Regions from separate parts of the Streptomyces sp. NPDC053427 genome, predicted to be linked through region 2. Evidence: riboswitches for the same ligand, from Rfam matches in the RefSeq annotation. Region 2 holds a riboswitch; each other region holds the start of a gene.

Region 1 (7,385 bases), on a different contig from region 2:
CTGGTGCCTGGTGGCCCGCGCCCTCGGACTGCGGCTGCCGCTCGGCCGGGCCGTCGCGGACTACTACCGCGCGCTGTTCCTCAACGCCGCGCTGCCCGGCGGCGTGCTCGGCGACGTACACCGCGCGGTACGGCACGGCCAAAGCGCCCGCGACCTGGGGCGGGGCGTCCGCGCCGTCGTTCTGGAACGGACCGCGGGCCAGCTCGTCCTGTTCGTGGCCGGCGCGGTGGTGCTCCTCGTGCGGCCGTCCCCGGTCCTCGCGCAGGCGGGCCGCTCCCTCGGCGCGCCCGGCGCGGTGCTCGCGGCCGCCGCGGCGGGCGCCCTGGCGCTCGGTGTCGCCTGCTGGAGCCGCCGGGGCGCCTCGCGCGGCGCGCGGGCCGTTAGCGCCACGCTGGCCGAGGCTCGCCGGGCCCTGTTCGCCCGCGGCAGCCGGACGGGCGTGGCGCTCTCGTCCGCGGTGGTCCTGGCGGGATACCTCGGGATGTTCCTGCTCGCCGCCCGCGTGGCGGGAGTCGGCGCGCCCTCGGCCGAGCTGGTGCCGCTGGCGGTGCTGGCCCTGCTGGCGATGGCGCTGCCGCTGAACGTCGGCGGCTGGGGTCCGCGGGAGGGCGTCGCGGCGTGGGCGTTCGGCGCGGCCGGACTAGGCGCGGCGCAAGGCCTCACCACCGCCGTCGTCTACGGGGTCCTCGCCTTCGCCGCGAGCCTGCCGGGCGCCGGGGTCCTGGTCGTACGCGGGGTCGCCGGACTGCGTGCCGGGCGCCCGCAGATCGAGCTCGAAGAGCGTGTCCTCGCCGAGCAGGCTGCGCCGCAGCGGCGGACGTAGCGCGTCGCGCATCACCGGCGTACCGGGAAACCGCAGGCCGGGCACGCCGTCGCCGAGCAGTACCGGCGCGACGGTCACATACAGCCGGTGCAGCGCCCCCGCCCGCAGGAACCTCGAGACGGTGATGCCGCCGCCCTCGACCAGCACCCGGCCGAGGCCGCGCCGTGCCAGGGTCGCCAGGAGGCGCTGCGGGGCGAAGGCATCGGCGTCGGGCAGCACCAGTACGTCGACGTCGGTTCCGCAGCCCGATCCGCCGGCTCCGGATGCGCGTGCCGCCCCCTCCGGCCCCACCACCCACACCGTCGGCGCGGCCCCGTCCCTGAACACCCCGCGCTGCCACGGCACCCGGCCGCGCGGATCGAGCACCACGCGCACCGGGTTGTCGCCCGTGCAGGCGCGCACCGTCAGTTGGGGATCGTCCGCCACGGCGGTGCCGGCCCCGACGATCACCGCGTCGGCCAGCGCGCGCAGCCGGTGCAGATGGCGGCGGTCCTCCTCCCCGGTGACGTAGTCCGCGTCGCCGGTGCGGGTCGCGATGAAGCCGTCCAGGCTCTGGCCGAGCTGCGCCACCGCGGTCCGGGGGCCGGCCAGGCACAGCGGCAGATAGCGCTCGGCCAGCAGCGCCGCCTCGGGCGAGGCGTCCGCCCGCCACCGGAGTCCGCCGTGCCCGTCCGGTACCAGCCCGGCGGCCCCGGCGTCCGCCGCCGTGCGGACGCGCCGCAGCCGGTCCCAGGCCGTCGCCGCGTCGAGCCGCTCAGTCATCGGATTCCGCCGGTATGCCGAACAGTTCCGCATATGCTTCGAATGCCTCGGTGAGCCCGGCCAGCAGTTCCTCGCCTTTCCGGGCGGAGGCGAGGGAGGGGCGTCCGATGACTCCGGAGTCCGTATAGGCCGACATACCGAGCGTCAGCAGGTGTCTCCGCTCATCGGCGACGCAATCCGCCGATGCATAACCGGGCCGTACCACTTCGGGATGGGCGTGCAGAAGAATGGAGGTTTCCACCTCTCCCGCGTGCATATCGCTGTGCGCCGAAGTTTCCGCCCCGGCCCGCGTACGCGCCGCGTCCCAGTCGGCCGAGCCGGGGAAGAGCGCCATCCGCGTCCCCGTCCCGGCGGATTCCTGGACCACGTTGCGCAGTACGTAATTTCCGCCGTGACCGTTGACGAGAATCAGGGTGTGGATGCCCGACCGCCGCAGCGAATCGGCGATGTCCGTCACGACGGCGCCCAGCGTCCGCGCAGAAATGCTGACCGTGCCCGGCCAGGCGGCGTGTTCGTGGGAACAGGAGACGGTCAGCGGCGGCAGTAGCAGGACGGAACGGTCGGCGGCGATCCGCTCGGCGATGGTGCAGGCGATGACCGTATCGGTGGTCAACGGCAGGAAGGGGCCGTGCTGTTCGAAGCTGCCGACGGGAAGCAGGGCGCAGTGCGGCTGCCGGTCCCCGACCTCCCCGGTGGTGTCCGCCGGCAGAAGCCCGCGGGGGGATATCCGGTGTGCCGAAGCGGTCATGACGGATGCGGCCTTTCGTCGTGCTCAATCGCCGGGCCGTCGCAGCATAGGCATGACCAGACACCATGCCAACCGGCCGCCCCCGCCGGTAAGATCGCGCCATGACGGACCCCGATGGTGAAATCGCTGCCGATGACGACACCCAGGTGGAACGGGTGGTGGCGGTCCGACTCCCCACCACACACGGCGAATTCCTCGCCGTGGGCTATCTCGACCTCCGTAGCGGGACCGAGCAAGTGGCCCTGGTGCACGGCGATGTCGCGGGGGAGTCCGTACTGACCCGGGTGCATTCGGAGTGTCTGACCGGAGATGTCTTCGCCTCCACGCACTGCGAATGCGGCGATCAATTGTCCGCGGCGCTGGCGGAGATCGTGGCGGCCGGAAGCGGAATTCTCGTCTATCTGCAGGGCCATGAGGGCCGGGGGATAGGGCTGCTGGCCAAGCTCCGAGCGATGAAACTGCAGGAGGGCGGCCTGGACACGGTGGACGCGAATATCGCGCTCGGACTGCCGGTCGACGCCCGCGAATACGGCGTCGCGGCCGGCATTCTGCGGGACCTCGGAGTCCGGTCGATAAGGCTGCTCTCGAACAATCCGCACAAGCGGGCGGCGCTGCTGCGGCACGGTATCGCGGTCGCCGAACAGGTCCCGCTGCTGATGCCGCCCGGCGTGGAGAACATCCGCTATCTGCGGACCAAACGGGAACGGCTCGACCATGACCTGCCGCACTTGGACGGCATTCCCGGCCTGCCCTGACGCCTACGGAAGGGCCCGCGACGCAGGTACGTTGCGGGCCCTTGCCGGTGAGGTGATCGTCAGGACGCGGCGGGTGCCGCCTCCTCCGTGGCCGCCTCCGCGGCCGCGGCTTCCCGGGCCGGGGCGACGACGCGTTCCGCGAGGTGACCGAAGAGCAGCCCGAAGGCGGTCCACAGCACCAGCTGGATGGCGATCGCCGACAGCCGGAACTGCCAGAGCAGAGTGGCCGAGAAGTCGTGCGGCACCTCGTTGATGGCCGGCAGGAAGGCGTACGCGATCCCGATGGCGACGACGAACGCCGCGCCGGCCGCCACCGTGGCGTACCAGTTGCCCAGCTTGGGAGCCAGCCGCCGGCCGAAGAGCGTGGCGCCGACCGCCAGCAGGATGCCGAGCAGCATCATCAGGAAGTACAGGGCCGTGCGCTTGCCGATGGTGTCGGGGTCACCGACGGACGGCGGGTTGGCCGGGTACTTGAGGAACGGTACGAGGTAGACGGCGAGCAGCGCCCCGCCGGAGAGCAGCGCGGCGGTGGCCCGGGGGCCGAAGCGGCCGATCCGGCCCAGCGCGCAGCAGAAGGCCAGCGCGGCGATGCCGCCCAGCGCCACGCCGTAGATCAGCACGCCGGTCGCCAGCCCGAACGTGGACTGCACGCCGCGGCTGACGACCTCCATCTCGTGCTCGTGGCTGTGCGCTTCCTCGAAGGCGATCGCGGCATCCACCCTCGGCTCGCCCAGCAGGTAGGCGACGACGAGCGCGAGGATGCCGGCGCCGAGACCGGCGAGCATGCCGCGCATCAGGAGATTTCTGATGGTGACGGAGTTCATGGAACGGCTTCCGATCAGTGGCAGGGGAAGCCGAGAAGGTGGCGTCCGTCGTGGACCCACTCGTGGACGTCCGTACCGGACAGCAGCGAGGTGGCGCCCTGCTCGGCGCCGACGAAGTACAGCAGAACCAGCATCAGGACGCCGACGAACAGCGCCCAGGGGGCAATCGCCTTGAGGGGGAGCGGGGCCGGGGTGATGGTGCCGGTGGCCGGGGGTGCGATGGTCTGAGCCATGGCGGGGGACCTCCTGTTAGGGGGAACTCGCGTCCCTAGTTGCGGGAGTGCTAACAACATGCCGGGTCTGGCTCGCCCGGTCCCGGCCCCCTGGGGCTGCGTCAAAACCGGACATACAGTGGCGCGACCGCGCCGGGATCCCACCGGCTTCCGTCATGTCGTCGTCAATATCATCGGGAAGGTACCGCGAACCGACCGGCGGGCCAAGACCACGGAGGGGGCGGAGGGGCGCAGGGAGGGGCGCGCCGCGCGGACAACTCCCTTGAACAGGGACGTTGTTGCCGTCGTCGATGTACAGCGAGGGAAGAGGTCATGACAACTCGGGTGATGTTGGTCTCACCGGCCGCGGGCGATGCGCAGCGCGAGGTGCGCTTCGACGACGACGGGCCGCTGAGTCGGGCCGGTCTGCGGCGGGCCCGCGCGGTGGCCGGAAGCTTGCCCTCCGTGGAGCGGATCGTGGTATCGCCCTCCGCCCGGTGTCGTCGTACGGCCCAGGAGCTCGGGCTGCCGGTGGATTCCACGTCCGAGCCGGGACCGCCCGGCTGCGCGATGGGCCGCTGGCGGGGGCGGACCCTGGCCGAGGTGGCCGGGGCCGAAGCGGAGGCGGTGTCCGCCTGGCTGTCGGACCCCGGGTTCGCGGGGCACGGCGGGGAATCGCTGCGCGCGCTCTGCGTACGCACCGGGGACTGGCTCACGCGGCTGGCCGCCACCCCCGGGCGCGTCCTGGCCGTCGTGGAGGTGGACGTGGTGCGCGCCGCCGCGGTGTGCGCCCTGGGGGTCCCGGTGGAGGCCTTCTGGAGGCTGGACGTGCCGCCGCTCACCGCGACCGAGCTCAGCGGGCGGAGCGGGCGCTGGAACCTGGGGCTGGGTCGGCCGCTGGGGGAGGGGTGCCCGGCGGGCCCGCAAAGTTGATCCGTCCGTCATCTACACATAAAGGCGACATAAGCGCAGAATAAAGAGTGCGCGGTTCCTATGCCGCGAGACGGCCAGGCTTGCGGAGCGAAGGAGGCGAGTCGCATGGCCGACGTCTCACACCACAGGGGAGATCTCGCAGGTCACCCCGACGTATCCGAAATGCAGGAGCGTTACGAGCGCGTGCTCGGCGGACGTGACGTCATCCTCGTGGACGGGCCGGTGTTCCTGGTCGGCCTGTACTGCGCCGCGTCGCCGTGGATCGTCCACTACGCGGCCTCGCAGCCCGCTCTGTTGACCCACAACCTGATCCTCGGCGTCGCCATAGCCCTGCTGGCGATCGGGTTCACCGTCGCACCGGACCGCATGTACGGCCTGAGCGGCGCCATGTGCGCCATGGGCGTGTGGATGATCGTGGCGCCATGGATCGTCGGTAGCAGCCCGGACGCCGGCGTGATCTGGAACAACCTCATCATCGGAGCCCTCACGTTCCTGCTGGGGGCGATGTGCATCGGGGTGGCAGCAAAGAGCCGCCGCACGACATGAGGCATGCCCCGGAGCGGGGCATGTGAGGGCCGCCGGCCCGCTCACCCTCGCCGAGGGCGGGCGGGCCGGCCGGTGTCCGGGGGCAGCAGATGCCCGAAGATCCCGGCCAGCACCAGCCCGCCCGCCACCAGCAGGCCGTGTCCGAGCGCGATGCCGGCGCCCAGGCCGCCGAGCGCGACGGCCAACAGCAGCCAGGCGGCGGCGCGCCGGAACTGCCGGGTGGGCGAGGAGAGTTGGCGGTCGTCGTCGGGGGACACGGGGCGTCCCTCCCCTCCCGGAGCGGGTCGGCGGTCGCGTTGCACGGGCCGGATCGCGGGGGCATTGCCCCGGTGATCCAGAGAACTTAGGGTTCCCTAACAAGGGTGGGTGTGGTGAGCCGGCGGCCGCCACGCCACAGGCGTTGTTGTGCCCTGCCCGGCCCCGCCCGTAACGCAGGAGCCCTTCCCGTGACGTGGGAAGCCCTGCCCGTAACGCCGTTGAACAGAGAGGTGTTCCCGTATGTCCAGCGAGAATCAGTCAGTGGACGAGGGCCGTGAGGTGCTGACCCGGATCGCATACGGCGCCATGGCATCGCATGTCGTGGGCGCCGCCGCCCGCCTCGGGATCGCCGAGCTGATCGGCGACGGCGAGCGCACGGCGGACGAGCTGGCGGCGGAGTGCGCGGCCCAACCCGAGGCCATGGCCCGGTTACTGAGGGCGCTGGCCGGGCTGGGGCTGCTCGGCGAGATCACCCCGGGGCGATTCACCGTCACCCCGGCCGGCGCCCTGCTGCGCGCCGACGGGCCGCAGTCGCTGTACTCCTTCGTCCGGATGTTCACCGACCCCACCCTCCTCAGGGCCTGGGAGCATCTGGACGACAGCGTACGGACCGGCGAGCCGGCCTTCGATGCGGTCTTCGGCAAGGACTTCTTCGGCCATCTCGCCGAACGGCCGGAACTCTCCGCCGTGTTCAATGCCGCGATGGGGCAGGCCACCCGCGATACGGCGGCGTTGGTGCCGACGGCCTTCGACTTCGGTCGCTTCTCGACGGTGGCCGACATCGGCGGCGGCGACGGCACGCTCCTCGCCGCGATCCTCAAGGCCCATCCGTCGCTGCACGGGATCGTCTTCGACCGGGCGGAAGGCCTCGCCCAGGCCTCCGGCACGCTGGCGCGGGACGGGCTGGACGGCCGCTGTTCCCTGGTCACCGGGGACTTCTTCGCCACCGCCCCCGAAGGTGCCGACCTGTATCTCCTCAAGAGCGTGATCCACGACTGGAACGACACGCAGTGCACGGACATCCTCCGCCACTGCCGCCGGGTCGTCCCGGACAACGGCCGGCTGCTGATCATCGAGCCGGTGCTGCCGCCCGTCGTGGACCCCTCGGCGGCCGGCGTCGCCTACATCAGCGACCTCAACATGCTGGTCAACGTCGGGGGCCGGGAGCGCACCCGGGACGACTTCGAGCGGCTGTGCCGCGGCGCGGGCTTCGCTCTGCGGTCCGTGACGCCGCTGGCGAAGCCCAACCGCTTCTCCCTGATCGAGGCCGAGCCGGTGTGAGGCCGGGGCGGGCGGGGCGACGGGCGGGGGCCGTGGGCGGCGCGGGCACATATGCATCATGACCCTACATTGGGGTTAAATCGATTGTGTGGGTCCTGGCCCGCCGGACGGCCGTGCCGCCCGTCCCGCCCGCTCGGAGAGGGAGTGCCAGGTGACCGTTCAGCCCGTCGAAGACCACGAAGACTTCGCCGATGCCGACCGTGGCTTCATCGCCGCCCTCTACCCGCCCGAGATCACCACGAA
Region 2 (7,385 bases):
CGGCCCTGTCGAAGATGGTCGACGATCCGGCGACGCGTTCGGCGACGCCCCCTGTTCCCCTTCATACTTCCGTAGATAGTACGGAAGGGTGCGCCGGTTGCCGCCGCGGCCGCCCGCTAACCGAATGCTCATAATCGGCGGGCGGCCGCTGGCCGGATGGGGTAATGCGCGGCTAGAAGTCGTCGTCGAAGGAGACCGAGCCCTCCACGGCGACCTGGTAGGCCGAGGCCCGGCGCTCGAAGAAGTTGGTCAGCTCCTGGACGTTCTGCAGCTCCATGAAGGAGAACGGGTTCTCCGAGCCGTAGACGGGCGCGAAGCCGAGGCGCTGCAGCCGCTGGTCGGCCACGCACTGGAGGTACTCGCGCATCGACTCGGTGTTCATGCCCGGCAGGCCGTCCCCGCACAGGTCGCGGCCGAACTGGAGCTCCGCCTCGACGGCCTCCTGGAGCATCTCGGTGACCTCCCGCTCCAGCTTGTCGTCGAAGAGGTCGGGCTCCTCCTCGCGGACGGTGTCCACCACGGAGAACGCGAAGTCCATGTGCATGGACTCGTCGCGGAAGACCCAGTTGGTGCCCGTGGCCAGCCCGTGCAGCAGACCGCGCGAGCGGAACCAGTAGACGTAGGCGAACGCGCCGTAGAAGAACAGGCCCTCGATGCAGGCCGCGAAGCAGATCAGGTTGAGCAGGAAGCGGCGGCGGTCGGCCTTCGTCTCCAGGCGGTCGATGCTCTCGACCGAGTCCATCCACTTGAAGCAGAATTCGGCCTTCTCCCGGATGGACGGGATGTTCTCCACGGCGGCGAAGGCGGCCGCGCGGTCGTCCGGGTCGGGGAGGTAGGTGTCCAGCAGCGTCAGATAGAACTGGACGTGCACGGCCTCCTCGAAGAGCTGGCGGCTGAGGTACAGCCGCGCCTCGGGGGAGTTGATGTGCTTGTAGAGGGTCAGGACGAGGTTGTTGGCGACGATGGAGTCACCGGTCGCGAAGAACGCCACCAGCCGGCCGATCATGTGCTGCTCGCCGGGCGAGAGCTTGGCGAGATCGGCGACGTCGGAGTGGAGGTCGACCTCCTCCACGGTCCAGGTGTTCTTGATCGCGTCGCGGTAGCGGTCGTAGAAGTCCGGGTACCGCATGGGGCGCAGCGTCAGCTCGAAGCCGGGGTCGAGGAGGTTCTTCTTGCCGGTGGTGGCGGTGTGCGCGGCCGCGGCGGCATTCACTTCGGTGGACATTACTGGCAGGCCTCGCAGGACTCGGGGTTTTCCAGGGAACAGGCGACGGCCTCGGGGTCGGCCACCGGCTGCTGGGCGGGGATGGACGCGGCACGCGCGGACTGGGCGATCCGGGTCGCCGGCCGCGACCGCAGGTAGTACGTCGTCTTGATGCCGCGCTTCCAGGCGTAGGCGTACATCGAGCTGAGCTTGCCGATGGTCGGCGACGCCATGAAGAGGTTCAGCGACTGGCTCTGGTCGAGGTACGGCGTACGGGCCGCGGCCATGTCGATCAGGGCGCGCTGCGGGATCTCCCAGGCGGTGCGGTACAGCGCCCGGATCTCCTCGGGGATCCAACCGACGTCCTGCACCGAGCCGTTGGCCTCGCGCAGCGCGTCACGGGTGCGCGCGTCCCACATCCCCAGCGCCTTGAGCTCCTCGATCAGATAGGCGTTGACCTGCAGGAACTCGCCCGACAGGGTCTCGCGCTTGAAGAGGTTGGAGACCTGCGGCTCGATGCACTCGTAGACGCCCGCGATGGAGGCGATGGTGGCGGTCGGCGCGATGGCCAGGAGGAGGGAGTTGCGCATCCCGGTGCCGGCGATACGGGCGCGCAGCGCCGCCCAGCGGTCGGCCCAGCGGGGCTCGGCGTTGGGGTAGTGGTCGGGGTGCAGCACCCCGCGGGCGGTGCGGGTCGCGGACCAGGCCGGGTGCGGGCCGTGCCGCTCGGCGAGGTCGGCGGAGGCCTCGTACGCGGCGAGCATGATCCGCTCGGAGATCCGGGTCGACAGCTCCTGCGCCTCGGGCGAGTCGAAGGGCAGCCGCAGCCGGAAGAAGACGTCCTGCAGGCCCATCAGGCCCAGACCGACCGGGCGCCAGCGGGAGTTGGAGGTGCCGGCCTGCTCGGTCGGGTAGAAGTTGATGTCCACGACGCGGTCGAGGAAGGTGACGGCCGTACGGACCGTGGCGTCCAGCCGCTCCCAGTCCATCTCACCGTTGTCGCCCAGATGGGCCGCGAGGTTGACCGACCCCAGGTTGCAGACCGCGGTCTCCCCGTCGTTGGTCACCTCCAGGATCTCCGTGCACAGGTTGGAGGAGTGCACGACCTGGCCGGGCTCGGCGGTCTGGTTGGCGGTGCGGTTGGCGGCGTCCTTGAAGGTCATCCAGCCGTTGCCGGTCTGCGCGAGGGTGCGCATCATCCGCGAGTACAGCACCCGGGCCGGAATCTGCTTGAGCGCCCGGCCCTCCGCCTCGGCCTTGCGGTACGCCGCGTCGAACTCGTCGCCCCACAGGTCCACCAGCTCCGGCGCGTCCGACGGCGAGAACAGCGACCAGTCGGCGTCCGTCTCGACCCGGCGCATGAACTCGTCCGGGATCCAGTGCGCGATGTTCAGGTTGTGCGTACGGCGGGCCTCCTCACCGGTGTTGTCGCGCAGCTCCAGGAACTCCTCGATGTCGGCGTGCCAGGTCTCCAGGTAGACGCAGGCGGCGCCCTTGCGCCGGCCGCCCTGGTTCACGGCCGCGACCGAGGCGTCCAGCGTGCGCAGGAACGGCACGATGCCGTTGGAGTGGCCGTTGGTGCCCCGGATCAGCGACCCCCGTGCGCGGATCCGGGAGTAGGAGAGACCGATGCCGCCGGCGTGCTTGGAGAGCCGTGCCACCTGGTGGTAGCGGTCGTAGATCGAGTCCAGCTCGTCCAGCGGAGAGTCCAGCAGATAGCAGGAGGACATCTGCGGGTGGCGGGTGCCGGAGTTGAAGAGGGTGGGGGAGGACGGCAGGTAGGACAGCGTGCTGGTCAGGCGGTACAGCTCGGCGACATCCGCCAGCGCCCGCTCGGAGCGGTCCTCGGCCAGGCCGCAGGCCACCCGCAGCAGGAAGTGCTGGGGGGTCTCGATGACCTGACGGGTGGTGGGGTGGCGCAGGAGGTAACGGGAGTGCAGGGTGCGCAGCCCGAAGTACCCGAAGCGGTCGTCGGCGCCGTCCTCCAGGGCCTTCGCCACGAGCGCGTCCAGCTGGTCCGCGTGGGTCCCCACGAACTCGGCGGTCTCATCGGCGATCAGGCCCTCGCGCCGGCCGACCGCGACCGATGCCGAGAACCCGGTGGCTCCCTGGCCGGCGGCCTCCTCGGCGATGGCGAGGGTGAGGAGACGGGCGGCGAGCTTGGAGTACTGCGGCTCGTCGCCGATCAGTCCGGCCGCGGCATCGATGGCCAGCGAGCGCAACTCGGCCTCGTCCGAGCCCGGGTGGCGGCCGCGCAGCGCGGCGGCGGCCACCTTGCCGGGGTCGGTCGCGGTCAGGTCCGCGGTCAGCTCGGTCAGGGTGCGCAGCAGCGCGACGCCGGGTCCGTCCTCGCGACGCCCGCCGTCGGCGGGGGCGGCAGGAGTGGTCACCGCAGGCTGCACGACCTCGGCGTCTGACGCGGGCTCCGTTGGCGCGATGGTCACGTGATGCTCTCCCTCACTCGGCGGGGGCCGGGAGGGACGCGGCGCGACGGGCGCTCGCGGGCATACCGCACCCCGTGGCGTCAGGGGTGCGCGGGCATACCGCGCGGCGTCCACCGGCCCAACCCTCGGGGCCCGGACGTATCGACGTCCGCACCGATGGCGGTGCGGGCGTACTGTCGGCAGGTCCTCGGACTTCACGGGCGCGCGAGAGGGCGGCGAGGCCACCGGGGCGCACTTTCATACCGTTGCGGGACAGTTCCGGATTCTCACCGGATTCCCCTGCGACGACAGCGAGCACGAGCATACATCTTGTGTCGCTCCCTACGTGCACCCCCACATCTTGTGTCGCTCCCTCGTGTCGTCCTCATACCACCCCTACAGGTGTGCGAGCGGCCGCGGGCCCCGCAGGGGCGTCCACCGCCCCGCAGGCCTCTCCCTGCGCCTCTCCCCGGGACCCGCCCCCGGGCCCCTTCCCGGGCCTCTCCCGGGCGCTCTCAGACCGGCTCGCGGATGAAGGCCCAGAGCGTGACACCCGGTATCGGGTCCCAGTCCCGTTCCCGGGCGCGCGCGAACCCCAGGCGGCGGTAGAGCCGGTGGGCGGGCAGCAGATGCGGCTGGCTGGAGAGCACGATCGCCCGCAGCCCCAGCGCGCGGGCTCGCTCCACGCAGGCCGTCACCAGCGCCTCCCCGATTCCCTGCCCGCGCCCCTCCGCCCGCACCGCCAGCATCCGGAACTCCCCCTCCCCGGGCCCCGCCAGATCCGCATACGGGCTTCCGTACGCGGCGAAGGTGACCGCCCCCAGCACCCGCTCACCCGCCGTCTCCACGGCGACCAGCACCTCGGCGTGCTCCGCGCGATGGGCGACCTTGCGCAGCTCCGCCGCGTACGTGTCGTTCTCCCCGAACGTCAGCAGCCCGTCGGCCAGATAGACCTCCACCAGAAGGTCGCCGACGGCGCCGAATTCGGCCGGCCGTGCGGGCCTGATCGTGATGTCCATGCGCTTCAGTGTGCGGGACGGGTCCGACAATCGGCCGCGGGTCCTCGCGGTCTCCGAGTGGACGGCGGGGAGCGGCCCGCTACGGGCCCATCCGGAGGGTGCCGTTCGGGGCAAGCAAACGGGCCGCCGCGCCCCGAGGGGGACGCGACGGCCCGAAGCCGTGAAGTCGGCCGCCGGCTCAGTGCCCGGCCGGCGCCTCGGCCGTGGCCGGCGGCAGGTCCGCGGTCACGGCCTTGTCGCCGGCGTCCGCCGTGTAGTCCGAGGGGCTGGTCTCATCGACGCCCTCCGGTGCCTTCACGGCCTTCAGGACGACGGTCAGCACGACCGAGACCACGACATTGAGCACAAATGCCGTCAGACCGATGTAGCCGATCTCGCCGATGCCGGGGATCTCCTTGCTGGAGCCGCCGAAGTGGGCCTGGGTGGGGCTGGCGACGCCGTACGCCGCGAGGGTGCCGTAGAGCATGCCGACCGCCCAGCCGGCCAGCAGCGCCCAGCGGTGGAACCAGCGGGTGAACAGGCCGCCGACCAGCGAGGGCATGGTCTGCAGGATCCAGATACCGCCCAGCAGCTGGAAGTTGATGGCGACGGTCTTGTCCATCGTGAGGACGAAGACGAGCGCACCGACCTTCACCAGCAGCGAGACCAGCTTCGCGACCTTGTGCTCCTGCGCGGCGGTCGCGTCCGGCTTGAGGAAGTCCTTGTAGACGTTGCGGGTGAAGAGGTTGGCCGCGGCGATGGACATGATGGCCGCGGGCACCAGCGCGCCGATGCCGATCGCGGCGAAGGCGACGCCGGAGAACCAGCTCGGGAACATGTCCTCGAACAGCTGCGGAATCGCCAGCTGCGGGTTGCCCTTGATGTCCGTACCGGCCTTGATCGCCATGAAGCCGAGCAGCGCCAGGAAGCCCAGCATCAGGGAGTACAGCGGCAGGATGGTGGTGTTGCGGCGTATGACGTTGCGGCTGCGGGAGGACAGCGTGGCGGTGATGGAGTGCGGGTACATGAAGAGCGCCAGCGCGGAACCCAGCGCCAACGTGGCGTACGCCCACTGGGCGTGGGGGCCGCTCGTCAGCTCGCCGCGCGGTTTGCCGGGGACGGCGCCGGGCTGGGCGAACGCCTTGCCGGCCGCGTCGAAGATCGCGTCGAAGCCGCCCAGTTTGATGGGGATGTAGATGATCGCCACGGCGATGACCAGGTAGATCAGGCCGTCCTTGACGAAGGCGATCAGGGCCGGCGCGCGCAGGCCGGAGGAGTAGGTGTAGGCGGCCAGCACGGCGAACGCGATCAGCAGCGGCAGGTCCTTGACGAACCAGTTGGTGTTCTCGCCGCCGCCGATGCCCATCACGTCCAGGACGGCCTGGATACCGACCAGTTGGAGCGCGATGTACGGCATCGTGGCGAGGATGCCGGTGAGCGCCACGGCCAGCGACAGGCCCTTGGAGCCGAAGCGGCCGCGCACGAAGTCGGAGGTGGTGACGTATCCGTGCTTGTGCGAGACCGACCACAGGCGCGGAAGGAAGGTGAAGATCAGCGGGTAGACCAGGATGGTGTACGGGACGGCGAAGAAGCCGGCCGCGCCCGCCGCGTAGATCGCCGCCGGGACGGCCACGAACGTGTAGGCGGTGTAGAGGTCACCGCCGAGCAGGAACCACGTCACCCAGGTGCCGAAGCTGCGGCCGCCCAGGCCCCATTCGTCGAGGTTGGCGGATTGTTCGGCCTTGCGCCAGCGGGCGGCCAGGAAGCCCATGACCGTCACGGCCAGGAAGAAGAAGACGAAGACGGCCAGTGCGATGCCGTTGACGCCGTCGGTCGGGGCGGCGGCAAGGCGGGTGGCGGAGGCGAGGGCGGTCACTTGGCCACACCACCCTTGCGGGCGCGCTGCTCACGCTGCACCAGCTTGTACGCGAGCATCGTCATCGCGGTCGAGATCAGCACCCACAGCATCTGGTACCAGTAGAAGAACGGGATCCCGATGAGCGTCGGCTCGATCTTCGCGTACGAACTCACCCACAGCATCGCCACGAACGGAGCGAGCAGACACACCCCGGCCACCACACGGGTGGGCGTGACGATCCGTCTGCGCTCCGGGGCTGCCGACGCTGGCTCTGGTCCTGACATGGCGGGGCTCCGTCCGTGGCAATTTCTCCTGGGTGATCGGCTGGAAATCTAAGCCAGGGTCGTGGCGCGCGTCACTAGGTGTCCGCATATCGGTATGACATACCTGAGTTACGGGCTTCCGCGGAGCCGGCGGTGGCGCCCTCAGTCCGCGGGGCGGCGCAGCCGGGCGACGAACTTGTAGCGGTCGCCGCGGTAGACCGAGCGCACCCACTCCACCGGCTGTCCCTGCGCGTCGAGGGAGTGCCGGGAGAGCATCAGCATCGGCAGGCCGACATCCGTACCCAGCAGCCCGGCCTCGCGAGGGGTGGCCAGCGAGGTCTCGATGGTCTCCTCGGCCTCCGCCAGGCGGACGTCGTAGACCTCGGCCAGTGCGGTGTAGAGGGAGGTGTATTTGACGAGATTGCGGCGCAGCGCGGGGAAGCGCTTCGCCGACAGATGGGTGATCTCGATGGCCATCGGCTCGCCGCTGGCCAGCCGCAGCCGCTCGATGCGCAGTACCCGGCCGCCGGTGGTGATGTCCAGCAGCCCGGCGAGGCGGTCGTCGGCGGTGACATAGCCGATGTCCAGCAGCTGCGACGTCGGCTCCAGGCCCTGCGCGCGCATGTCCTCGGTGTAGGA
Region 3 (7,385 bases), on a different contig from region 2:
AGACGCACCGTCACCTTCCGCCCGCCTCCCGCCGTGGACCCGCCGGTTGCCTCGCTCTCGTCCTTCCGCGGCACGGCCCTTCTCAAACGACACTTCCAGTGTCATCATGACATCATGAGTGTCGTTGAGGCGGATGACAGTGACCGGCCGGCCCCCACCGAAGAGCTTCTGTACGACGTCATACGACGCCTGTGGCCCCTGCACCGCACGATCGTGCGCGCGGTGGAGCGCGAGCTGGAAGGCACCGGCATGACCGCCGGCGAGCACGCCCTGCTCGACGCACTCCGCAGCGAAGGCCCCCGGACCGTGCCGCAGTTGGCCCGCACCATGGGGCTCGACCGGCAGCCGGTGCAGCGCTGGGTGAACCACGCGGCGGAGCTGGGCCTGGTGGTGACGGCCCCCAACCCCGCCCACCGCCGCTCGCCTTTGATCGAGCTCACCACCGAGGGCGGCGAGGTGATGCGCGGAATCCAGCAGTTCGAGGCCGCCGAGCTGCGCCGCGGACTGGCCGACCTCTCGGCCGACGACGTCGGAACGGCCCTTCGCGTACTCGACCGGCTCGGCGAGGAGTTCCGGCACCTGGCGAACGGCTCACGCGTTGCCCCGGAGGGGCCGGACAACGAGGACAACCAGCCCGAACGGCATCATTAGCCACGGAGCGCCGAGACTCCGTACCACCGCAGCACCACCGCATCGCTGACACAAGGGAGTGCACAGAGAATGACCCACCCATTCGCCGCCTGGTCCGAGCTCGACAACGGCACCGTGCCGGTCGAGGACGGCGAGCTGTTCTACGAAACGGCCGGTGAGGGGCCCGCGGTGGTGCTGCTCCACGGCGGCATGCTCGACGTGCGCATGTGGGACGAACAGTTCTCCTGGCTGGCCGGCTCCGGTCACCGCGTGATCCGTTACGACTCCCGCGGCCACGGCCTCTCCTCCACCGTCACCGGCGACTGGTCCAACCACGACGACCTGTGTGCCCTCCTCGACGCCCTCGACGTCCCGAGTGCCGTCCTCGTCGGCCTCTCGCACGGCTCCCGGGTCGCCCTCGACGCCGCCCTCGCCCACCCGGACCGGGTCAGTGCCCTGGCCCTCGCCGCACCGGGCGTCAGCGGTCGCGCCTTCACCGACCCCTTCGTCCTGGAGCACATCAAGGAGCAGGTGGCGGCGATCGGCGCACCGGACGGCGCGGAGCGGTATGTCGAACACTTCCTGCGGATGTGGGTGGACGGCCCGCACCGCCGGCCGTCCGACGTGCACCCCGGGCTGCGCGAGCGGATGCGCGCCTCGGCCGCGGCCACGGTCGAGGTTCACGCCGACGGCGTGGGCGTCGGAATGCCGAGAGAGGTCGGCGCCGCCGACCGGCTGTCCGAGATACGGGTGCCGACGGTCGTGTTCGACGGCGACCTCGACAGCACGGACATCTCCGCCAACGCCCATGCGATCACCCTCGCCGTGCCGGGTGCCCGCAGGGTCCGGATACCGGGCGCGGCCCATATGGTCAATCTGGAGAACACCGCGGTCTACGACCGCGAACTGCGCGCCTTCCTCTCCTCCCTGGCGCGCTGATACCGCCGCGCTCCGAGGGGCCGTCCGCGCCGCGTGGGGCGGCGGCTAGAGTTGGCCGTGCCGTGGTGTTCGGGAAGACCGGTGACGGACCTTGTGGTCCCAGACCGGAGCGGCCCTCGCCACTGTGATCGGGGAGTTCCCGGCCCTTCCGTATGCGCTTGCGCGCCTACGGCGCCACTGACCGCAGCCCGCGGCCGGGAAGGCGGGGCCGGGCGCGTGCACCTGTAAGCCAGGAGACCGGCCACGGCATCTCACGAACTGATCCACGAGGTGCTGGAGCGTGACCGCCGGATGGCCCTGTCCACCGATACCCCGACCACCCCTGCTTCCGCCGCGTTCCGCTGGCGCCGGCAGGACACCGTCCGTACCGCGGGCCTGATGGCCGTCATAGCCGGGCTGCACGTCGTCGCCTTCGGCGTGCTCTTCCTGCTCGTCGTCCCCGGCCACTACACCGTGGGAAGCAAGGCCTTCGGTGTCGGACTCGGCATCACCGCGTACACCCTCGGCATGCGGCATGCCTTCGACGCCGACCACATCGCCGCGATCGACAACACCACCCGCAAGCTGATGGCAGACGGCAAGCGGCCGGTCTCGGTGGGCTTCTGGTTCGCCCTGGGCCACTCCAGCGTGGTCGTCCTGATGGCCGCCCTGGTGGCGGGCGGCGCCCAGCTCGCCGGCACGCTGCTCAACGACGAATCCCGCACCCATCAGATTCTCGGCACAGTCGGCACCACGGTCTCGGGGACGTTCCTCTACCTCATCGCCGCGCTCAACCTCATCGCCCTGACCGGGATCTGGCGGGTCTTCCGCGGGATGCGCGACGGCCACTACGACGAGGCCGAGCTGGAACAGCGCCTCGATGCGCGCGGCTTCATGAACCGCATCCTGGGGCGGTTCACCCGCGCGATCTCCCGCCCCGGCCAGATGTTCCCGCTCGGCTTCCTCTTCGGCCTCGGCTTCGACACCGCGACCGAAGTGACGCTGATGGTGATGGCGGGCAGCGGCGCCGCGGCCGGCCTTCCCTGGTACGCCGTCCTGTGCCTGCCGCTGCTGTTCGCCGCCGGAATGAGCCTCTTCGACACCCTCGACGGCACCTTCATGAACTTCGCCTACCAGTGGGCGTTCTCCAACCCGGTGCGCAAGGTCTACTACAACCTCACCATCACCGGCCTGTCGATCGCCGTCGCCCTCTTCATCGGCACCATCGAGCTGGTGACCGTGCTGCACGACAAGCTGGCCCTCAACGACCCGGTGACCGGCTGGGTTTCCGGCCTCGACCTCGACAATGTCGGCTTCGTCATCGTCGGCCTGTTCGTGGTGGTGTGGGCGGCGGCGTTGGCGTACTGGCGCCTGGCCGGGGTCGAAAAACGCTGGGCGGCGAGGACGTCGTCGGGCTCATAGGCCCGGACGCCCCGCTTCCGCGCGGCCGTCAGGTGGCCGAGCCGGCCGCCGCGCCGGTCATCAGGTCGGGCCCCCAGCGCTCGAGCTCCGCGGCAAGGTCCAGCGGGCGCAGCCGGTCCAGCACGTCCGGGCCGGGCCACTGCTCCCGCGGGACCCGCCACATCACCTCGAACTCGTTGCCGTCCGGATCCTTGGCGTACACGGACTTGGAGACGAGATGGTCGGTGGCGCCGACCAGCGCGCCGCGCGCCGCGAGCCGCCGCTCGGTCGCGGCGAGTTCGCCGAGCGTGCCGACTTCCCAAGCCAAGTGGTAGAGCCCGGCCCGGCCCGCCTCCGGGCCCGGCGCGTCCGGCCCCACCGCGAACAGCCCCAGGTCGTGGTCGTTGAGCGAGCCGGGAGCGCTGAGGAAGGCGGCGCGCCCCGGTATCTCGGCATCCAGCGTCAGCCCGAGGGCTTCGGTATAGAAGGCGACAGACCGCGCCACATCGCGGATATAGAGCACCGCGTGGTTGAGACGGCGTACGGACAAGATTCTCTCCCCACTCCCGCCGCGACGCCCTCAGGAGCCACGGCACACCTGCTTCTGCGTATCCCCGCTTCCGCGGGTTCCTGCCTGCGCTGCCTCGCTACTTCCGGACCAGCAGCACGCCCCCGGCGACCAGCACGGCGAGCACCAGCGCGACCACACCGTGGACGAGCCGGTGCACGCGCAGCGCGGGCAGGAGGCGGTCGGCGGCAAAGCGGCCGGGGCCGGTCAGCGCCAGCGCCGCCGCGCCCGCGGTCAGCAGCAGCTCGTACTCCACGCCCTTGGGTGCGAAGAATCCGCCGCCCCACTTCACGGCGAGGGCGTTGATCATCGTGCCGACGACCGCCGCGGCGGCGAGCGGCGTGAGCAGCCCGAGCACCAACCCGAGCCCGCCGAGCGTCTCGCTCACCCCCGCGACCAGGGCCATCGTCTTCCCCGACGGATAGCCGCTCATCGCGAAGAACTGCCCCGTCCCCTCCAGCCCGCCACCACCGAACCAGCCGAACAGCTTCTGGGCCCCATGCGCGGCCATGGTCAGCCCGAGCGCGATGCGCAGCAGGAGAAGTCCGGTGTCGGTGCCGTGCGTAGCGGGCGCCCGGCGCGTGTCCGCACCGAACAAGGGGGTCTGGCGAGTGCTGAGGGGGGACGTCATGGAGAGCGCTCTTCCCGTGTCGAGGTCGGCCGGGCCGAAGGCCTTGAGGATTTACTTGAAAGTTCAAATCTACGTCCACGACGATACACAGCCGCCCCGGGACGGACAACCATGAACAAGCCACACAACCCAACGGGATGAACCGCCACCGAAGCACCCAAAAACCCCACAAGGCACCGCCGAATCCCTCACGCGACGGGCACCACCGCGGCCTGCGCCTGCGCCTTCCCCTGCGCGCGCCCGTCCCACCGGACGCACACCTCACCGGGAAGCCGGCGCCCCACGCCCGCCGCCATCACGAACTGCACCGACTCATCGGGCCGGACGGTGGCGTCCTGCGGGAGGTTGCGCGCGCTCGCCCCCAGGCCATCGGGATCGACACGGACCCCGAAAGCGGTGGCCGAGCCCACATTCCGCAGCGCGAACCGGTGCCCGCCGCGCCGCCGCACCTCCCACCGCACCTCGCCATGCACCCCACCGAACGACTCGGGCAGCTCCAGAGAGGAACCCGGCCCCCGCTCCCCCAAAATGCGCAGCGCCGCGGCAAGCGTGTCCTCCACCGCACTCGCCCGCCGCGCGGCCGCCTCTGCCTGCAGATGGCTGATCTCGTTGGCTTCCTTGCCGATGCGGGCCTGCCGCCGCGAGTCGACCCAGGAGCAGCTCGAAATGACCAGTGTGACCGCTACGCCCGTCCATGTTGAGATATCTCCCGCTTGCATGCACGGACCATAGCGAGCCCCGGCACCACGAACGGCGATCACGCGCGAGGCCGCCACGGCACGGCGCGGCCTCGCGCGCCGGAACACGACGAAGGCCCCGCACCTTCCTCGGTACGGAGCCGTTTCGCCGGTCACGCAGAGAACCTGCATCACCAGCCCTTCGCCGTCTTCTCCCTCTCCGCTGTTGCCGTGTCGCCCGGACGCCCGCGGACCGGCCTCAGGCCCTCGGCTGCGTGAAGCGGATGCGGTTGCCGAAGGGGTCGCGGAGGCCGCAGTCGGTTCCGTACGGACGGTCGGTGGGCTCCTCGGTGAACTCGACGCCCCGGCCCAGCAGCGTCTGGTACGTCTTGCGGCAGTCGTCCGTGGTGAGAATGAGCCAGCCACCCATCGCGCCCTTGGTCACCAGCTCGCGGACCTGCTGCGCCGTCTCCTCGGACATCGCCGGAGCGCCCGGCTTCTCCAGCAGGATCTGCCGCTCCGGGTGGCCGGGGACGCTGACGGTCAGCCAGCGCATGAAGCCCATATCGACGTCCGCGCCGACCTCCAGGCCAAGCTTGCCGACGTAGAAGTCGAGTGCTTCGTCTTGGTCGAGGACGTAAATTGCTGAATGCGTGATTGCGGTGAACATGTGCATCACGCTACTGGTCACTCCGGACGAAAACTTATCCAAAACTGCTCAGTCGACGGACGCCACGAACGGTGCGGATGATCAGGCGCTCGGCCGCGTCCACGCCATCGTGAAGCAGGTCGGCACGCCCGTGGACGCCGCCTCCTGCCGGTACGTCCTCGGCGAGCGGCCGACGATGTCGCGGAACGTGCGGCTGAAGGTTCCCGGACTGCCGAAGCCGACTTCGAAGCAGATGTCCGTCACACTGCGGTCGGTCTCCCGCAGCAGGAACATCGCCCGCTCGACACGGCGGCGCTGCAGGTAGCGGTGTGGCGTCTCTCCGAACGTGGCCCGGAACGTACGCGTGAAGTGGGCCTCCGACACATGGGCGATCCGAGCCAGGGCCGGGACGTCCAGCGGCTGCGCATACGCGCGGTCCATCGCATCCCGTGCCCGAAGCATGCGGCGGTTGGTCTCTTCTGCAGCGCGGCTCACAGCGCCATCACACCACGGCTCTCCGCCGCCCATGACAGATCCGTTGACCGATCCGTTGACCGATCCGTCGCCCCGTCCGCCGACCGAGCTGTGACCGATTCACAACGCCCGCGTTCGCCCCACGCCCGTCACGGAACGCCCGTAGCCCTCGGCCACTCCCCGAAGCACCTGCGCAGACTGTTCGCCATCTCGCGCGCGGCCTCCAACAGGCTTGCGATCCCCACCAGTTCGCAGTGATCCCCTGGTCGGAGCGCTGGGCTGGCGGTGAGGCAAAGGTAGTAGATATGGGGTGGGCTGCGGTGTCGCACTTCGATTCCTTCGGGTAAGGAACACGTCGTGCCCACTCCCGGTGTGCTGAGGATCTTCCTCCCTGCGCTCTCGCTCCTGCCCCTGCTGCCGTTCGTCCTACTGTCGGCACCAGCGTGGGTTTGTCGACCCTTCACATGCCGGAACGAAAGCAGAGGGTCATGATCGAGGTGTCGCAGACGTTGATCGACTGGACGCGCGCCTGCGCCAAGGGCCGACAGCCGCCTGAGGAAGCAAGGAGACGGGTGGCTGCAAGCAGGAGCCGGGCAGGAGCAGGGGTTGGAGCAGGAGCAGGAGCAGGAATCGGCCCAGGAAGCGGCGGCCCGGCCGCACCGACATTCACTGCATGGGCACCAGCAGACGAAGACCCCTCCACGCAAGTGCGTGAAGGGGTCTCTGACCTGCTATTTCTCTGTGGGCACAGACGGATTTGAACCGCCGACATCTGCTTTGTAAGAGCAGCGCTCTACCGCTGAGCTATGCGCCCTGGCCGAGCCGACAGACTACCTTGCCGACGGGGCTGGACTGCAAACCCGTGCTCGAACTGCGAACTTACCGGCCGGTGTGTTCGTTTCCGTGGAGTGGGAGAATGACAGTCGGTTCTGGGGCGAATCCGATCGGGAGAGGGATGTGACGGCGACACACACGCAGCCGCATGAGCAGCGAGCACGCCGTCGTCCGCGTGGGGGTCCCGTCAGGGACATGGTGGCGCTCGTTCTGCTGCCGCTGCCGTTGCTGGTGGCGATGGCGCCGCAGTCGTTCGCGGGTGGAGGCACCCGCCGCTGGTTCGGGCGCGGGGAGAGTCAGCGGGCCGAGGCGCAGGCGGCGAAGGATGCCGCGGCGGCGGCGTTCTACGAGCTGGACACCGCGCAGCGGGATCTGCGGATCTCCATAGAGACCATCACCGCGGTCGACAGTTCGCCACCGGCCCGGAGGGCCGCGGAGGAGTACGAGGGGCTCGGCCGCCGGATCGACGAGGTGAGCCAGGGCTACATCACCGCCGTCGACGCCCATGACCTGGACCGTGACGACCTGGACGGTCCGGCGGTGTCGCGGGCGCGGACGGATCTGGTGCGCGCCAAGGACGAGCTCAACCGCGTCAAGGGCGAC
Region 4 (7,385 bases), on a different contig from region 2:
GTCGACGGCTCGTCCACCCACTGGGTGACCTACCCCTCGATCTACTCCTCCGCCATGGCGGGCAACCCGGCCACCACCGGGACACCTCCCGGCATCCTGATCACCACCCATCTGGTCGGCAAGGTGACGCTCGCCGGTCTGGATCCCACCCAGCGCAGTTACGTCTTCTCGATCCAACGGGAGGTCAAGTTCACCTCGGTGACGCTGAGCGAGCAGCAGATCCGGCAGCAGGGCCTGGAGAAGGCGGTGTCGGGGCAGATCAACGCCAGCTTCGACAAGGTCATTTCGTTCGGCGCGGGTCTCACCTCGTCCGAGACGTCCTCGACCAGCAGCGGAACGACCACCAACAAGACGGACACCGTACCGGTCACGTACTTCAGCGGGCTGATGTCCGTCGTCCCGGTCAAGAACTGACAGCCATCGATAGGTGAGAGAGAGAGACGGCGTCGCCATGCCGTTGCTACGCGGCCGGCGCGACCGCCGTCATCCGGTGATGAGGTCGGCCAACTGTCGGGCCGGACCGGCGGCGTTGGTGGGGTGGACGAGTTCGGTGCGGTGTACGAGGCGGGGCTCTTCCACCGGTACGGCTGCGCCGCCGAGCGTGGCGGCCAGCGGCAGGGGGAGGGCGGCGAGGCCGAGGCCGGCGGTGGCAAGCGCGGCGAGGCCGTGCAGGTCGGTGCCGCGGTGGCGGATGCGAGGGCGGAAGCCGTCGGTGCGGCAGACGGCGCGCAGTCGGTCGAGGGGGATGGCGGTGTCGGGGGCGTCGATCCACTGAGCTTGCGTCAGATCGGTCAGACGCACCGAACGGCGCCGCGCCAGGGGATGGTCGCGGGGGAAGAGCACGGCCAGGGGCTCTTCGGCTGCGGCGAGGGTGGTGGTGGGCCCGAGGTCGGGAAGCGGGAGCGGGTCGCTGGGGGCGGCGGCGCCGTCGACGAGGCCCAGGTCGGCGCGCCCGGTGAGCACGTCCTCGAGCACCGCTTCCCGGCCCAGCATGCGCACCTCGAGCTCCAACGGGTGTGCGGTGACGTGCAGATGGGCCAGGGCCTGCGCGACGGCGGGGCCGAGGGCGGCGGGCGAGCAGGCGAGGGTCAGCCGAGTGGTGTGGGGGTGGTGCAGGCGGGCGAGGTCGGCGCGAGCGGCGTCCAGGCGCAGCAACACGGCGGGGGCGTGCTCCATCAGTCGCGCTCCGGCCGGCGTGGGAGCCACGGGGCGGCGTTCGACCAACCGGGCACCCAGGTCGGCTTCAAGGGCGGCGATGTGCTGGGAGACGGCGGACTGCGTGTAGCCGAGGGCCGAGGCGGCGGCGGAGAACGAGCGGTGGTCGAGGACCGCGACGAAGGTGCGCAGCAGATGCGGATCCATGTGCGCCAGTATCGCTTATGCATCAGCATTGCTTATGCGGAGTGCAGAGATCATCGTTGGACCTGATGCAGGGTGGGGTTGCAGGATCGTCGCCATGAACCACACCGCACGCATCGCCCTGGTCGGGGACCGCTCCGACGCCGTCCGCTCCCACACCCGCATCCCCGGCCTGCTCGAAGCGCTGCGCCGACGCGACGGGCTGAACCTGGACGCCTACTGGATCCCCACCGAGGACACCGACCAGGACATGGACGGCTTCGACGCGATCTGGGTCCTGCCGGGCAGCCCCTACCGCAGCGAGAGCGGCGTCCTGGCAGCGATCCGCACGGCACGCGAAGGCGGCATTCCCTTCCTGGGGACCTGCGGCGGCTTCCAGCACACGCTGCTGGAGTTCGCCCGCACCGTATGCGGCATGACGCACGCCGGCCACGCCGAGAACGACCCCGAAATCGCCGACGCGGACGCCGTGGTCCTCCCGCTGGCCTGTTCCCTGGTCGGTCACGAGGGCACCGTCAGCATCACCCCCGGCTCCCGGGCCGCCCGCCTGCTCGGCGTCGAGCGCGCACAGGCGCGCTACCACTGCAACTACGGCCCCAACCCCCAGCACCTCGACCTCCTGCGTGAACACGGCCTGACGTTCACCGGCATCGACGAATCCGGCGACATCCGCATCGCCGAACTGCCCACCCACCCCTTCTTCCTGGCCACGCTCTTCCAACCCGAGCTGGACGGTAACGGCACCCGGGCCCACCCGCTGATCACCGGACTGGCCGCGGCCGCCGTCGACCACGCCCGCGGCCGGTGAGCGCGCGCCCCCGGCCGGTGTAGTGCGGGGGCGCGGCCGTCCTCTAGGGTGACCGGTGCAGCTGGTTCGCCCCGTCCGCCAGGCGGGAGCGTCGTAAGAGGGAACCCGGTGGGAATCCGGGACTGCCCCGCAGCGGTGAGTGGGAACGAACGCCGTCATACGCACTGGGCCCGGCCGGGTCTGGGAAGCGACGGCCAGTAGGTGTCTCGTACGCGTACGAGACGGGCCCGCGAGTCCGAAGACCTGCCCGTTGCCCGCACGCGACCGATCGCGTGCGGCCATCCCGGTGACCTCGTGGGCGGGTCGGCGCACATATCGAGCGGCATACGCGACGGCACAGCGGCGCGGTCCGCCCGATGGGTCGTTCCTTCGCGCTCTCGTTCCGTCTCCGGGACACCGAACGAGACATCTCGCGAAGGAGAGTTCCGTGACAGCGAAGCCCGCAGCCGCGGCAGCACGGGCCACCGTGTACGGCTACCCCCGCCAGGGACAGCACCGGGAACTGAAGAAGGCCATCGAGGGCTACTGGAAGGGCCGCGTCAGCGCCGACGCCCTCCGGCAGACCGCGGAAGATCTGCGCCGTTCCCACTGGCGGCAGCTGGCCGACGCCGGCATCCACGAAGTGCCGTCCGGTGATTTCTCGTACTACGACCATGTCCTCGACACCAGTGTCATGGTCGGCGCCGTCCCCGAGCGGCACCGCGCGGCGGTCGGCGCCGACGCCTTGGACGGCTACTTCGCGATGGCGCGGGGGACCCAGGATGTCGCCCCGTTGGAGATGACCAAGTGGTTCGACACCAACTACCACTACCTGGTCCCCGAGCTCGGCCCGGACACCGTCTTCACCGCTGACTCCGGCAAGCAGGTCGCGGAGCTGACGGAGGCCCTCGCGCTCGGGCACGCCGCCCGCCCGGTCCTCGTCGGGCCGGTCAGCTATCTCCTGCTGGCCAAGCCCGCCCCGGGGGTGGCCGCGGACTTCGAGCCGCTGACCCTGCTCGACCGGCTGCTGCCCGTCTACGCCGAGGTCCTCGCCGACCTGCGGGCGGCGGGTGCGGAGTGGGTGCAGCTCGACGAGCCGGCCCTGGTCCAGGACCGCACGCCGGCCGAGCTGAATGCCGCCGCCCGCGCCTACCGTGAGCTCGGCGCGGCCACCGACCGGCCGAAGCTCCTGGTCGCCTCGTACTTCGGCCGTCTCGGCGACGCGCTGACCGTCCTGGCCAAGGCGCCGGTCGAGGGCCTGGCCGTCGACTTCACCGAGTCGGGCGCCGCCAACCTCCAGGACCTCGCCGCGGCCGGCGGACTGCCGGGCAAGCGCCTGGTCGCGGGCGTCGTCAACGGGCGCAACATCTGGATCAACGACTACGAGAAGTCGCTGTCCACGCTCGGCACGCTCCTCGGTCTCGCCGACCGCGTCGATGTCTCGGCCTCCTGCTCGCTGCTGCACGTACCGCTGGACGCCACCGCCGAACGCGACATCGACCCGGGGATCGCCCGCTGGCTCGCCTTCGCCCGCCAGAAGACGCGGGAGATCGCCGTTCTGGCGCGCGGTCTGACCCAGGGCACGGAGGCCATCGCCGGCGAACTCGCCGCGAACCGCGCCGACCTCGCCTCCCGGGCCGGGTCCGCTCTCACGCACGATCCCGCGGTACGGGCCCGCACCGCGGCCGTCACCGACGCCGACGGGCGCCGCTCCCAGCCGTACGCCGAACGGACCGCGGCCCAGCGCGCGCACCTCGGACTGCCGCTGCTGCCCACGACGACGATCGGTTCGTTCCCGCAGACCACCGAGCTGCGCACGGCCCGGGCCGATCTGCGGGCCGGGCGGATCGACACGGACGGCTACGAGGAGCGGATCAAGGACGAGATCCGGGAGGTCCTCGCCTTCCAGGAGAAGGCCGGGATCGACGTCCTGGTGCACGGCGAGCCCGAGCGCAACGACATGGTGCAGTACTTCGCCGAGCAGCTGACCGGCTACCTGGCCACCCAGCACGGCTGGGTGCAGTCGTACGGCACCCGCTATGTGCGCCCGCCGGTCCTGGCCGGGGACATCTCCCGCCCCGAGCCGATGACGGTGCGCTGGACCTCCTACGCCCAGTCGCTCACCGAACGGCCGGTCAAGGGCATGCTCACCGGCCCGGTCACCATGCTGGCCTGGTCCTTCGTCCGCGACGACCAGCCGCTCGGCGACACCGCCCGCCAGGTGGCGCTCGCCCTGCGCGACGAGGTGAACGACCTGGAGGCGGCGGGCACTTCGGTCATCCAGGTCGACGAGCCCGCACTGCGCGAGACGCTGCCGCTGCGCGCCGCCGAGCACGCCGCCTACCTGGACTGGGCGACCGAGGCGTTCCGCCTGACCACCAGCGGCGTGCGGCCGGACACCCAGATCCACACCCACATGTGCTACGCGGAGTTCGGCGACATCGTCCAGGCCATCGACGCCCTCGACGCGGACGTCATCAGCCTGGAAGCCGCCCGCTCCCATATGCAGGTAGCGCGGGAACTGGCCGAGCACGGCTACCTCCGCGAAGCCGGCCCCGGCGTCTACGACATCCACTCCCCGCGCGTCCCGAGCGCCGAAGAGGCGGCAGGGCTGCTCCGTAAGGGACTTGAGGCGATTCCGGCCGAGCGGCTGTGGGTCAATCCCGACTGCGGCCTGAAGACCCGCGGCTGGCCCGAGACCCGGGCCTCCCTGGAGAACCTCGTCACCGCCGCCCGCGAGATCCGCACCGAGCTGGCCGCCGAAGGCTCCTGACCCACTCATGAGTCCGGGCCGGACACCACGCTGTCCGGCCCGGACCGGCTCCACGGGCACGGGCGGCCTGCGGTAGGCCGCGCTCCGTGACACATGTGCGCCATTCCGTTGTCCCGGCCATTCTCATTCCGGGATTCCTTGCCTCGCGTACGCGGTGTCGCGCGACACCCTGACGGCATTGTGGGGCTCGGGTCAGCGGGAGAGTTCGATTCCCCAGGCGGCGGCTCGGGCGGCGGCGGCCGCGCGGTTGGGGAGGTCGAGCTTGGCGAGGATGTGCTCGATGTGGGTCCCTACGGTGCGTGGCGTGATGTACAGCCGCTCGGCGATCTCCCGGTTGGTGCGGCCGGTGGTCAGTTCGGCCAGCACCTGGAGCTCCCGCGGCGAGAGTCCGCCAGGCCGCCGCGCGTCCGCGACCGGGTCGGCCGCGGCGACCTCCGCGGTCGGCGGGCCCGACCGGGGGTCGACGGCCGCGGCGAGGGCCTCGGTGAGCAGGGTGACCACGGCGCGCGCCGGGTCGGGCGCGCGCCGCGGCCGGCGGGTACTGACGTTCAGCATGCCGACGTACCGGCCGTCGGTGGCGAACAGGCACTGGGCCACGCCGTCCTCGATGCCCAGGGGAGACAGCACCTCCTGGAAGCCGGGGGACGCCGCCAGGAGCTGCCGGGGGACGTCCCTGAGCCAGAGACCGCCTCGGGCCGGGCTGCGGAGCACGGGAAACACCGGGTCGTGGTGGAGGCGGGACTCGATGTAGGCCGTGGCGTCGTCCGGGTAGCTCCCGGCCAAGGTGGTGTGGCGCCTGCGCAGCGGATCCCACCGGGCCAGGGAGGCGTGGTCGTACTCCATCACCTCCGACAGCGCCGCCAGGACCGTGCCGACGCCGGTGGCGCCGTTCGTGGCGCTCCTGGCGGCCGCACGGACGTGGACGGCCGCGTCGAGGATGTCCGCCGTGCTCCGCTGCGCTGCCATCCCCCAAGAATGATCATGCGCCCGGAATACGTCAATCGCGAAGGGTGTCGTGCACGACCTGCCCGTCCACGACGGTGAGGACGACGGGCATCTCCGGGATGTCGTGGGGGTCGGCGGCGAGCAGATCCCCGTCGAGCACGCAGAGGTCGGCGACCTTGCCCGGCTCCAGGGAGCCCTTCCAGTCGTCGGCGAAGTCCTGCCAGGCCGCGTCGATCGTGTACGTACGGATCGCCTCGGCCAGGCCGATGCGCTGCTCGGGGCCACTGACCCGGCCGGCGGCCTTCGACTCGCGCAGCATCATGGTGGCGACGCCCTGGCGCCAGTCCGGGTAGGTGACGGGGGCGTCGGACCCGCTCGCGACCCGTACCCCGGCGTCGAGGGCATCGCGGTAGGGCCATGCGTAGGCGGCCCTGCCGACGCCGACGAACTCCTCCTCCATGTCGGCGACGGTCCACTTGATGGTGGGGTTCATGTTGACGCCGAAGCCGTGCGCGGCCAGCACCTTCATGCTGTGCGCGGTGAGGAAGTCGCCGTGGATGACGTAGTGGCGGGCGTCGGGCCGCGGGTGCTCGGCCATGGCCGCGGCGAAGGCGTCCGCGACGGTGTCGATGGCCCGGTCGCCGGTGACGTGCACGCCCAACTGGTGCCCGGCGGCGTGGGCATGCCGGATCATGGCGTCGATCTCGGCGGTCCGCTCGGCGTCGGTCTCGCCGCCGACGCACAGGGAGCCGCAGCCGCCGCCGACGTACGGCTCGTGCATCCAGGCCGTCTTGTTGGGGACGATGCCGTCGGCGAAGATCTTGACCCCGTGGATCGCCAGGCGGCGAGGATCGGCGTCGCCGGACTCGCCGAGGGCGGTGAGGGTGCGGGCGAAATCGTCGGCGGTGCTCGCCATTCCGGTGGGCAGGAGCAGGACGCCGAGGCGGGCGGTCAGTTCGCCGTCGGCCAGCAGCCGGCGGTAGACGTCGAGGGTCTGAGCGCCGAGCGCGCCCCGCATGATGCCGTCGCCGCCGGGGCCGAGCCCAGGCTCGGTGTAGCTGGTCACGCCGAGCCGGGCGAGCGTGGCGAGGGTCGACCTGATCGCGTCGGTCCGCTCCTGCCGGCTGAGCGGCGGCAGCGCGTTCTGGACGAGGGCCTGGGCCCCCTCGTGGAGCAGCCCGGTCGGTTCCCCGGCGTCGTCCACGACGATGGCCCCGCCGGGCGGCGCCACGGTGTGCCGATCGATCCCGATGAGTTCCAGTGCCTTGGAGTTGACCCAGGTGGCGTGCCCGGAGAAGGAGTACAGCACGACGGGGTGGTCCGGACTCACGGCGTCGAGGTCGCACCGCGAGGGCCGTCGCGACGGATCGGCGACGCACTCGCCGAGGTAACCGGTGTCCCACCCGTGCCCCGTGATCCACCGCCCGCCCGGAACCCGCCCGACGGCCTCCCGTACCACCTCGGCGACGTCCGCGAGGGAGGACACGGCGGGATGGCCGAGGTCGAGGGAGAGCGGCGGCG

What was found. A riboswitch is a leader RNA that binds a small molecule or an ion and turns the genes downstream of it on or off. The one in region 2 is predicted to bind cobalamin.
Region 1: another riboswitch for cobalamin. It lies ahead of ACIGWZ_RS34120 (CbtB-domain containing protein); the one in region 2 lies ahead of ACIGWZ_RS26060 (ribonucleoside-diphosphate reductase subunit alpha).
Region 3: another riboswitch for cobalamin. It lies ahead of ACIGWZ_RS05240 (HoxN/HupN/NixA family nickel/cobalt transporter); the one in region 2 lies ahead of ACIGWZ_RS26060 (ribonucleoside-diphosphate reductase subunit alpha).
Region 4: another riboswitch for cobalamin. It lies ahead of metE (5-methyltetrahydropteroyltriglutamate--homocysteine S-methyltransferase); the one in region 2 lies ahead of ACIGWZ_RS26060 (ribonucleoside-diphosphate reductase subunit alpha).

The regions. Positions count from the first base shown of each region.
Region 1 covers NZ_JBITYA010000015.1:6,259-13,643, reverse strand. Annotated here, with positions in the region: gene ACIGWZ_RS34145 (lysylphosphatidylglycerol synthase transmembrane domain-containing protein) at 1-823, shown strand, start outside; partial or broken gene ACIGWZ_RS34140 (RibD family protein) at 926-1,585, opposite strand; gene ACIGWZ_RS34135 (creatininase family protein) at 1,578-2,333, opposite strand; gene ribA (GTP cyclohydrolase II RibA) at 2,435-3,088, shown strand; gene ACIGWZ_RS34125 (CbtA family protein) at 3,148-3,912, opposite strand; gene ACIGWZ_RS34120 (CbtB-domain containing protein) at 3,927-4,145, opposite strand; cobalamin riboswitch at 4,190-4,357, opposite strand; gene ACIGWZ_RS34115 (histidine phosphatase family protein) at 4,458-5,057, shown strand; gene ACIGWZ_RS34110 (SPW repeat protein) at 5,163-5,603, shown strand; gene ACIGWZ_RS34105 (hypothetical protein) at 5,645-5,860, opposite strand; gene ACIGWZ_RS34100 (methyltransferase) at 6,102-7,142, shown strand; gene ACIGWZ_RS34095 (alkyl/aryl-sulfatase) at 7,294-7,385, shown strand, end outside.
Region 2 covers NZ_JBITYA010000009.1:320,776-328,160, reverse strand. Annotated here, with positions in the region: gene ACIGWZ_RS26070 (transglycosylase domain-containing protein) at 1-65, opposite strand, end outside; gene ACIGWZ_RS26065 (ribonucleotide-diphosphate reductase subunit beta) at 173-1,225, opposite strand; gene ACIGWZ_RS26060 (ribonucleoside-diphosphate reductase subunit alpha) at 1,225-3,648, opposite strand; cobalamin riboswitch at 3,809-3,969, opposite strand; gene ACIGWZ_RS26055 (GNAT family N-acetyltransferase) at 4,143-4,646, opposite strand; gene mctP (monocarboxylate uptake permease MctP) at 4,825-6,501, opposite strand; gene ACIGWZ_RS26045 (DUF3311 domain-containing protein) at 6,498-6,767, opposite strand; gene ACIGWZ_RS26040 (GntR family transcriptional regulator) at 6,909-7,385, opposite strand, start outside.
Region 3 covers NZ_JBITYA010000002.1:118,741-126,125, forward strand. Annotated here, with positions in the region: gene ACIGWZ_RS05225 (hypothetical protein) at 1-14, opposite strand, end outside; gene ACIGWZ_RS05230 (MarR family winged helix-turn-helix transcriptional regulator) at 115-651, shown strand; gene ACIGWZ_RS05235 (alpha/beta fold hydrolase) at 721-1,569, shown strand; cobalamin riboswitch at 1,616-1,830, shown strand; gene ACIGWZ_RS05240 (HoxN/HupN/NixA family nickel/cobalt transporter) at 1,861-2,970, shown strand; gene ACIGWZ_RS05245 (VOC family protein) at 2,999-3,499, opposite strand; gene ACIGWZ_RS05250 (DoxX family protein) at 3,597-4,148, opposite strand; gene ACIGWZ_RS05255 (hypothetical protein) at 4,337-4,867, opposite strand; gene ACIGWZ_RS05260 (VOC family protein) at 5,085-5,495, opposite strand; gene ACIGWZ_RS05265 (helix-turn-helix domain-containing protein) at 5,577-5,969, opposite strand; tRNA gene ACIGWZ_RS05270 (tRNA-Val) at 6,691-6,762, opposite strand; gene ACIGWZ_RS05275 (hypothetical protein) at 6,906-7,385, shown strand, end outside.
Region 4 covers NZ_JBITYA010000005.1:208,653-216,037, forward strand. Annotated here, with positions in the region: gene ACIGWZ_RS15680 (hypothetical protein) at 1-414, shown strand, start outside; gene ACIGWZ_RS15685 (LysR family transcriptional regulator) at 484-1,362, opposite strand; gene ACIGWZ_RS15690 (hypothetical protein) at 1,457-2,167, shown strand; cobalamin riboswitch at 2,262-2,412, shown strand; gene metE (5-methyltetrahydropteroyltriglutamate--homocysteine S-methyltransferase) at 2,595-4,919, shown strand; gene ACIGWZ_RS15700 (LuxR C-terminal-related transcriptional regulator) at 5,112-5,885, opposite strand; gene ACIGWZ_RS15705 (amidohydrolase) at 5,917-7,385, opposite strand, start outside.